Regions from separate parts of the Colwellia sp. MT41 genome, predicted to be linked through region 2. Evidence: predicted binding sites of a transcription regulator. Region 2 holds the regulator's gene; each other region holds the start of a gene.

Region 1 (3,284 bases), 370 kb from region 2:
ACATGTGCTATGGCTACCGCACGTTTAGTCGACAGATCCCAGTTTGAGCTAAATAACTCAGAATCGACACCGCGATCATCGGTATTACCCGAGACCATGATTTCTCCTGGTATGGTATTAAGTAACGCACCTATTTCTTCAATAATGGGTCTAAATTTAGGTTGTAAAAAAGCAGAACCAGAAGGGAAAGAGCCATTTTCACGAATACGAATAATCACCTGCTGACCTAGTGACTCTAATTCGATGGCACCATCTTGAATTTGTTGCTCAAGTTGCTCAGCTATCTTCTTCACTAAGTCATTCACTTGCTCTTGTGCCGCACGCGCTATTTCTTCTTGTGCTTGTAGTATGGCTTGCGCAGACATAGCATCTTCGGTATTTTGTGCTTGACCACCACGTTCAGTGCCTCGTTGCTCTTGTCGTCCACCAGCAGAGGTTTCATCTCCGGCTTGAAACTCAAGCATTTGCTGGGTCATTTCCATGGTTTGTTGCTGAATAACTTCAATAGGCGTTGGATCAGGTTTTCCTGGGCGAAACTCTTGCGCAATAATACTGGTACCTTTAGGAATGTCTTTTACTTCAATTTTATTTTGCACACCAAAGGCAAATTTCATCGAGCCAGCAATTTGCTTAAATTTCAGCACATCCATCTCAGAGAAAGATAATAACAAAATAAAAAAACACATTAACAGTGACATAAGGTCGGCAAAGGTGCCCATCCATGCGGGTAATCCAGGAGGTGGGCACTTACATTTTTGCTTAGCCATATATACCTCCTAACATAATCCCTCTTAACATAAGCATTCCTAACATAAGACTACTCCCGCTATTCTTCTGTAGTATCGACTTTTCGTTTACCTTCAGCTAAATAATTTTTCAATAAGCCTTCGATAACGCGGGGGTTTTGCCCATCTTGAATACCTAAAACAGCATCAAGTATTAGCTCTTGATTCATTTTTTCTTCGGCCATGCGTAGCTTTAATTTAGAGGCAATAGGTATGGCAATAACATTGGCGAGAAAGGCACCATAGAGGGTTGTTAATAAAGCCACCGCCATCGCAGGACCGATAGATTTAGGGTCATCCATATTTGATAACATAGCGACCAAACCAATTAAGGTGCCTATCATGCCCATCGCAGGAGCAACATCGGCGAGCGCCATCATCATATTGCCGCCAGTTTCATGACGTTCGGTAGTTAAATCAATATCTTTTTGTAAAGTAGCTCGTACTACATCGGCATCGTGACCATCGACCAACATATCGACACCTTTTTGCATAAAAGCATTGCTAATTTCCGCTTCTTCTAAAGCTAAAAATCCGCCTTTACGTGCAGCATCGGCCATATCAACCGCTTTTTCAATCAACTCTTCCGGTTTTTCTATTTTAAAAATAAAAGCTTTAAGTATGATTTTACCGATACCGAAAAACTGTCCCATATTATAATTAGACATCACCACAAAAAGTGAACCACCAAAAACAATGATCACTGACTGGGTATCAAGAAACATCATGATGTCACCCGCTAACACCATAGCCATGACCAATAAACCGACAGCGCCTAAAATACCAATTAACGTAGCTAAATCCACAGAGTTCCCCTAAACAACCAACACTTTATGCCAAAACCAGATTTCAATAAAAGAATAGTACATTATGTAAAAACTATTGGCTAATGGTCTTAGCGAATAAATCACTAATAATAAAAAACATATTTAAGGCTATTATCGCCCGCAGTGTCAATAACTTAACACTAATGATAAAATATTTTATCAATAATAATTGCAGTGGGTCAATTGACCCGAGTAGCAAGCTAAGGTAAGTTTGCCGCAATTAATTCACAGCTAGCAGCTTAGAGCAATAATCATGGCTAAAAAGAAACTAGAAAATCTCTCTTTTGAAGAATCATTAAATGAACTTGACACCATAGTACAGAATTTAGAGCAAGGTGACTTGGGCTTAGAAGAATCAATGGCACTTTTTGAGCGTGGCTTAAATCTTAGCCAATTAAGTCAGGTGAAATTACAAGCTGCCGAGCAAAAAGTACAAATTTTGCTCGAAAAAAACGGCACGGCACAATTAACGGATTTTGATAGTAGTGTGAGCGAAAGTTAATGACCACACTGACTTCATATAAGCATTTCCAACAACGTATCAATGATTATCTAGCCGCCAAGCTTGATAGCCTAACCATCAATGATCCAAAGTTACTTGCAGCCATGCGTTATGGCTTGCTCAGTGGCGGGAAACGTATGCGGCCATACTTAGCCTATATCACCGGCGAGGCGTTACATGCCAATCTGCATGACATTGATGCCATATCGGGTGCCTTAGAATGTATTCATGCTTATTCACTTTTACATGATGATTTACCGGCAATGGACGATGATGATTTAAGGCGCGGTAAACCAACCTGTCATAAAGCCTTTGATGAGGCCAGCGCAATTTTAGCCGGTGACGCCTTACAAACCTTAGCTTTTGATATTTTGGCAAATCACAGTTTTTCAACAAATAACAGTCCATCAAAATTTCCGCTGCAAGTAAAACTTATACAGCAATTAGTTCGCGCTTCAGGTTACCAAGGCATGTGTGGCGGACAAGCGCTTGATCTAGCCGCAACAGATAAAGCTATTCCACTAAGTGAATTAGAAACCTTGCATTCCTTAAAAACGGGGGCATTATTGCAAGCTGCCGTATTGATGCCAGCCGAGTGCAGTGAGCAAGTGACCAGTGAACACAAAAAAATATTAAGTGAATACGCCCAGCTTATTGGCTTGGCTTACCAAGTCCAAGACGATATTATCGACTTAACCTCGACAGAAGAGCAGCTTGGCAAACCAGTAGGTTCGGATCTTGCTGCCAACAAAAGTACCTACCCAGCACTGCTTGGTTTACAAGGTGCACAAGACAAAGCTGAAAACTTATTACAACAAGCGCTTCAAGCTTTGGCTAGATTACCTTACAATACCCAATCTTTAGCAGATTTTGCTACCTTTATTGTGCAGCGCAGCCATTAAGTATCTAAGCCGCGCAACTCTTTAAAATAACGTATTATTACCAATAGACAAACTATGACTACAAACCTTGCTGACTACCCACTACTTGCCCAAATTAATACACCAAAAGAGCTACGCAATTTACCGCAACAGCAATTAAAACGTGTCAGTGATGAATTGCGCAGTTTCTTACTAAATTCAGTGAGTAAAAGTAGTGGCCACTTTGCATCTGGCCTAGGCACCATTGAGCTCACTGTTGCCTTACATTATGTTTATAACACGCCATTCG
Region 2 (3,284 bases):
TTTAATTGATACTGCTGGCATGGGACAACGTGACATTCGTTTAGCAGAACAATTAACCGCCTTAGTGGCGAACGCTAGGGTTAGAATTAGAAATTATTTAGTTTTAGCGGCTAATACGCAACAAGGCGTAATGCAAGAAAACGTAGATCGCTTTAAAAAGATACCATTATCGGGTTGTATTTATACTAAACTCGATGAAAGTATCAGTATTGGTGAAATAATTACAACTTCGATTCAAAATGGCTTACCAATAGGGTATCTTACTGATGGGCAAAGAGTTCCAGAAGATATTAAAGTTGCAAATGCTGAGAAACTCGTTAATCTGGCAGATAAGATGGCAAGTAAGTCAGTAAATAACAATGTAAGTGTAATGCGGCCAATGCCAGTTGCTCCCGCCGCAATAGTATAAGGTTCTAGCTAGTAGCTAAATAGATATGATTAGAAGTAATAATTAAATGATAGATCAAGCGAGCGGCTTAAGAAAGATGCAAAATCTACAGCAAGTTAAAGTAGTGGCAGTTTCAGGCGGAAAAGGTGGCGTTGGTAAAACGAACACCGCCCTTAATACAGCCGTTGCTCTAGGGCAACAGGGTAAACGAGTTTTAGTGCTTGATGCCGATTTAGGCCTGGCTAATGTAGATGTGATGTTAGGGTTAAGAGTAAAACGTAACTTATCTCATGTATTATCAGGTGAATGTGAGCTTGATGATATTATTATTGAAGGTCCTGCAGGGATTAAGATTATTCCCGCAACATCCGGTTCACAGTCTATGGTGGATTTAACGCCATCAGAGCATGCCGGTCTCATTAGAGCCTTTAGTGAAATGAAAACGCAGTTCGATGTGTTGATAATTGATACCGCGGCTGGTATTTCCGATATGGTGTTAAGCTTTACCAGAGCTGCACAGGATGTGATGTTAGTTGTTTGTGATGAACCCACCTCTATTACTGATTGCTATGCCTTAATGAAATTACTCAGCCGTGATCACGGTGTCTTTAAATTTAAAGTTGTTGCTAATATGGTTCGTAGTCCTAGAGAAGGACAACAACTTTTTGCAAAATTAACAAAAGTAACCGATAGGTTTCTCGATGTGGCTATAGAGCTAGTCGCGGTAATACCCTTCGATGAAAATGTTCGCAGATCAGTACGTAAGCAACAACTGATTGTGGAAGCTTATCCTCAATCTCCAGCAGCGTTAGCTTATATTGATTTAGCCACTAAAGTTAGCCAATGGCCAGTTCCTAAACAAGCTTCAGGGCACCTAGAATTCTTTATTGAGCAGTTACTAGGGAACTAAATAACTGAGTAATTAAGTATGTCTTCAATGAGAGCGATAATACGTGGTAAAAGCAAATAGCTACAATAGTCTAATTGATAAAACAGCTTTGCTTGAACAACATACTGTTTTGGTCAAGCGCATTGCTTATCATTTACTGGCAAGGTTGCCAGCAAGTGTGTTAGTCGATGACTTAATTCAATCGGGTATGATTGGTTTATTTGAAGCAGCCAAAAATTTTGATAATAGCAAAGGTGCTAGTTTTGAAACATTTGCTGGCATTAGAATTCGTGGCGCTATGCTTGATGAAATACGTCGAGGCGATTGGACGCCAAGATCTGTTCACAAAAATAGCAGAATGATAAGTGAAGCCATTAAACAACTCGAAGCGCAGCGTGGTCGAGATGTTTCTGATATTGAAGTGGCTGAAAAACTTGATATTTCACTAAATGACTACCATCATATATTAAGTGAAGTCAGTACAGGAAAAATACTCGGCATTGACGATTTAGGCGTTAATGAAGATGCGATAAAATTAGCTGATAGTTGCCGTGGTGATGATCCATATCATAGTATTGAACACAGTGCTTTTAAAAAAGGCCTAGCTCAATGCATTAGCTCTTTACCAGAGAGAGAAGCTTTAGTACTGTCTCTATATTACGATGAAGAATTAAACTTACGAGAAATAGGTCAAGTTCTTGATGTAAGTGAATCTAGGGTAAGCCAAATACATAGTCAAGCGATGCATCGTCTAAAAGCACGCATGCATTCTTGGCAAAGTTAGCTAAACTTGTCAGCTGAGCGCTTGCTATAAAATAACTACCTTGTTAGGTAAAAAAAGAATAGATATAAAAAAAAATTAATTTGAATGTTTTGCCGGAGGGTGCCTTGGATAAAAATATGAAAGTGCTTGTTGTTGATGACTTTTCAACCATGAGACGTATAGTGAAAAATTTGTTGCGAGATTTAGGGTTTACCAACATTCAAGAGGCGGATGATGGCAGTACAGCTTTACCTATGCTTCAAGGTGGTGATTTTGATTTTGTGGTAACAGACTGGAACATGCCAGGCATGCAAGGTATAGATTTGCTGAAAGCAATCCGTGCTGATGCAAGCCTATCACATATCCCAGTATTACTTATTACCGCAGAAGCTAAAAAAGAACAAATCGTGATGGCAGCTCAAGCAGGTGTTAATGGCTATATTGTTAAACCTTTTACCGCCGCAACATTAAAAACTAAGATAGAGAAGATTTTTGAGCGCTTAGCTTAATGTGCGAACTTTAGTTAGCACATTAGTGCTTAGCTAAAGTAAGGTTTTGATAAATATTGTATTAAGGACTTTGCATGACTATAGCTATGACGGGGCGGATCTCATTAGAGCAAGCAAAATCTGTGGTTGAGTTTTTAGAATTAGGTCAGCAAGATGAAGCGAATGCTATTATTGCTGAGATTCAAAACCCAATCAATTCAGAACTTTTTGCTGAAATTGGTAAATTAACACGCCAGCTTCATGATTCGTTAACAAATTTCCAACTAGACTCTAGGTTGTCTGATCTCGCTACCTCAGATATCCCCGATGCCAAAGAACGGTTGAATTTTGTTATTACTAGAACAGAAGAAGCCGCTAATAAAACCATGGATGCAGTTGAGGCTATTTTTCCTGTTGTCAATACTATGGCTGAACAAGTAGCCGCCGTAAATCCGTCATGGACTAAGTTGATGAACAATGAGTTAGACTTAACCGAGTTTAAATCATTGTGCCTTGATATCGATACCTTATTAAAAAATACCGGTAAAGAAACCCAACATATACATAGTTTAATGACTGACGTGTTAATGGCACAAGATTTTCAAGATTTAACGGGGCAAGTCATTCGTAAAGTTATAGATCTAGTAATAGAAGTGGAAGAAAGTTTAATAACCATGTTAACGGCTTTTGGAATATCTGCTGAACCAGTGCAGGAGAAAGTGCTGCCTAAAGTAGGTAAAAATCTTGTTGAAGGGC
Region 3 (3,284 bases), 240 kb from region 2:
GTGTGGGCATCTTATCTAGAGCAAGATATTGAATCCTATACCGGTTATAAAACCATGATGATGGCCTTAGGGGATTATGTTCAAAAGCATCCAGAAAACGAATGGCAGGATATAGTTTCGGGTGCCGGAGAAAAATGGGAACTACCTTTAAAACTCATGTCTTTAGCAGAAGTTGATGCCATAGATCACACCGAACATAATTCGTTAACACATACTAATACCCATATTTATTATTTTGATGGTAATGTCGTACTGCATTATTTACTTAAAGGCTCCGACTCTGTTCTTACCTTAGGTCCGGTAAAAATGCCAACTAGGCCCAGATTAAAGGCCATTTACCGCGTGTTAATATTAGCCTGTTTTGGCGTTATCATTTTTATTTGGTTATGGCCGATGTCACGGGATTTAGAATTATTAAAAAAAGCGACCAAGGAGTTTGGTCAAGGAAATTTTGATAGTAAGGCCCCTGCGGCAAAATCAACCATGATAGCGCCGATGATTTCCTCCTTTAATATGATGGCAGCGCGTATTCGACGTTTAATTGAAGCCCATAAAGAGTTAACCAATGCCGTGTCCCATGAGTTACGAACGCCTTTAGCGCGAACCAAATTTGCTTTACAGATGCTTGACACAATTAAAGATGATGAAAAAAGAAAAAAGTACCAGCAACAAATTAGTAATGATGTGCGTGAATTAGAAGAGCTGATCAATGAAATGCTTATATATGCTGCTTTTGATAATGACAAACCTGAACTGAACTTTAGCCGTACTGACTTGAACGAGTTAGTGAGCTTACAAATAGCCAGTCATGATCAGTTTGTCAGCTCGATAGAGTTTATTAATAAACTGCCGAATAACCTTGTTTGCTGTGATGACCACTTTATCGATAGGGCGGTTAATAACTTTATTAGCAACGCCATTAAGTATGGTAATGGCCAAGTGAGAGTGACTCTGTCATTAGAAAATGAACAATGCCAAATTTGTGTTGAAGATAACGGGGATGGTGTTTCTGATGAATTTAAGCAAGTTATTTTTGATGCGTTTTCACGTGGCGATCAATCAAGAAACCGTGAAACCGGTGGTTTTGGTTTAGGTTTAGCTATTGTTGCTCGCATTATGGAGTGGCATCAAGGGCATGCAGCTATCGGCGATAGTGAGCTTGGTGGTGCGTCCTTCACACTTACGTGGCCAATAAAGCAAGTGACTTAACTTAACTATTATCAGCGGTAAGTAAAAGTAGTACTTAAACGTAGTGCTCAAAGGCAATAATTATTGGCAATAAAATCGCTTAATAAAGCAGTGTAATAATTAATTGTAAATTTATGCTCTTATCGGCTAAATGTTTTTTACTTTTAGCCGATAACTTATTTATCAAGGCATAAATAAGAGCATAGCGCAGTGGCCGTAGAGCTATCACCACAGTTTTCAAGCAATAATTTCGCTCCAGATAATGAAGTGAGTAAGAGCAGTGCTGAGCATTTGGTCACTGATTTTTCAGTCACTAATGTATTGCTACATGAATTGCAACTTGGTGAGCAGTTGAATGAAAGTGTTGGACAAACACGTCGTGCAGACTTTACCTTGATGCTGGCAATGTTAACGGATGATGTCCGTGAACAAAGCCAATTTTTATTACCTCAAGCAGCCGAGCCTATAACGGCAGACTTAAGTAATATTGCCTTGAGAAAACAATTCAACCTAGCTGCATCAGCACCTTTAGCACTGTCTGCACCAGAGGATGTTAAGCAATTCAACCAAGTACAAACGATTGTCGATAACGATTTAGCTAACATACATTTAACTAACGCGATGAAAGCTAAACCGTTAGCTTTTCGTGATGATAAAAGCCATATCGACACGCAAGTGCTGCAAAATACCAGTTTATTTACTCAGCTTAAGCACAGGCAAATTACCGCAGCGGCAACACCAGTTAAGCCTGGATCGAGTAACGAGGCGGATAAACCGCTTAGTCAGCCACTGAACTTCAATGCTCAGGCCTGGTTAGATGGCATTCAGCAAGCACTCATTAAAGCACCACTACTTAACTAAGCCTAGTTAGAATGATCGAACCTGCGATTTAGCACAGCACTGTTTAAACTTTTTGCCTTTTTTAGCGGACCAATCCGTTGCATATTGGTTACATGGGCATAGTTCATTGCGTTTAATTTTCTTTATCTGGTTATGCTCAGTAATGTCACCATCAAGGTAGCGCCACTGGTTTTCTTCAACAGTAAAATTAGACTTTTCTCGTAATTCCCATAAGGTATTATCGACGACATAATAGGCTGAAAATTCTACCGTATTTTTACTACTGGCATGTATTTTTAACGCCAACCACAAACATTCATCCGCCCACGCTTGAATTTCTCCTAGCGACTGCTTTAGTTGCTGAGCAGCGCCATAGGTAGCAAAAATATATTGACCATTTTTTGTTGCGTAGGCACTAAAGCGTGAGCGCATCAATTGCTCAGCCGAGCTGGGTTGCTGCTGTTGTGTAATATAAAGTTGGCAACAAGCATTAAATAATAAGGTTGAACCGCACGGGCAAAGCATAACAAAGTGTCCAATGATGGTAGTATCAGTAAAGCCTGTTATTTTAGCGTTTTTTTAACGCAGATAAAACGGTATTGGTCGTTTTATCTTACCCTTTATTTTATTTTATTTTATTTTCTTTTCGATTAGGATAACGCCTCAGAGTAAAGCTAACTTAATTACACTAATTTAATATAACAGCAGAGCAGTCAGTGTGTGCGTTAACTTGGCACTCTGCATTTATTCTTTAACAAAAAAACTCAACAAAAGAATTTATTTTATGAAAATACAACTCATTGCCGTAGCGCTTAGCTTTTCATTAGCCGCTTGTAGTAATACTCAGCTTAGTGAACAGCTTAATACCTCTGCGCCAGACAAAGTGCCCAGTATTGTGGCAGTTAACGCACAAGCAAGCACTATTATTACCTTAGAGCAAGTGATGGCAGACCCTGATTGGTTTGGTCGTGCACCAGAATCATGGTATTGGGGCGATGATAGTAACACTGTCTATTATCAGCAAAAACAATTAGGCAACCCTTTACGTGATTTGTATGCCCTGGATCTGGCTAATAGTAGTAAGACCTCGCCAGTAGATTTATCGATTAAGCATAAAGTTGCCGATAAAAATGCCAAGTTCAATCAAGCGCGTACCCATAAAGTTTATACTTTTAATGGTGATGTTTTTGTTAAAACCTTAGCGAGTAATACGGTAAAACAGCTAACATTCACCTCAAACACTGAGCGTAAGGCAT

Evidence for each region. Region 2 encodes FliA, which starts transcription of late flagellar genes. Its sites were predicted from a motif close to CTAAAGNTNNNNNNNNNNNNGCCGATA; they were not measured.
Region 1: pomA (flagellar motor protein PomA) is a predicted target of FliA. The motif match lies at 1,725-1,751, and genes of this name have one in related genera.
Region 3: CMT41_RS06890 (VC2046/SO_2500 family protein) is a predicted target of FliA. The motif match lies at 1,336-1,362, and genes of this name have one in related genera.

The regions. Positions count from the first base shown of each region.
Region 1 covers NZ_CP013145.1:995,197-998,480, reverse strand. The annotation lists gene CMT41_RS04240 (flagellar motor protein MotB) at 1-767, opposite strand, end outside; gene pomA (flagellar motor protein PomA) at 827-1,591, opposite strand; gene CMT41_RS04230 (exodeoxyribonuclease VII small subunit) at 1,866-2,114, shown strand; gene CMT41_RS04225 (polyprenyl synthetase family protein) at 2,114-3,016, shown strand; gene dxs (1-deoxy-D-xylulose-5-phosphate synthase) at 3,071-3,284, shown strand, end outside.
Region 2 covers NZ_CP013145.1:1,367,275-1,370,558, forward strand. The annotation lists gene flhF (flagellar biosynthesis protein FlhF) at 1-409, shown strand, start outside; gene CMT41_RS05785 (MinD/ParA family ATP-binding protein) at 456-1,298, shown strand; gene CMT41_RS05790 (RNA polymerase sigma factor FliA) at 1,342-2,061, shown strand; gene cheY (chemotaxis response regulator CheY) at 2,166-2,549, shown strand; gene CMT41_RS05800 (protein phosphatase CheZ) at 2,624-3,284, shown strand, end outside.
Region 3 covers NZ_CP013145.1:1,606,837-1,610,120, forward strand. The annotation lists gene CMT41_RS06885 (ATP-binding protein) at 1-1,209, shown strand, start outside; gene CMT41_RS06890 (VC2046/SO_2500 family protein) at 1,399-2,049, shown strand; gene CMT41_RS06895 (YchJ family protein) at 2,056-2,553, opposite strand; gene CMT41_RS06900 (S9 family peptidase) at 2,813-3,284, shown strand, end outside.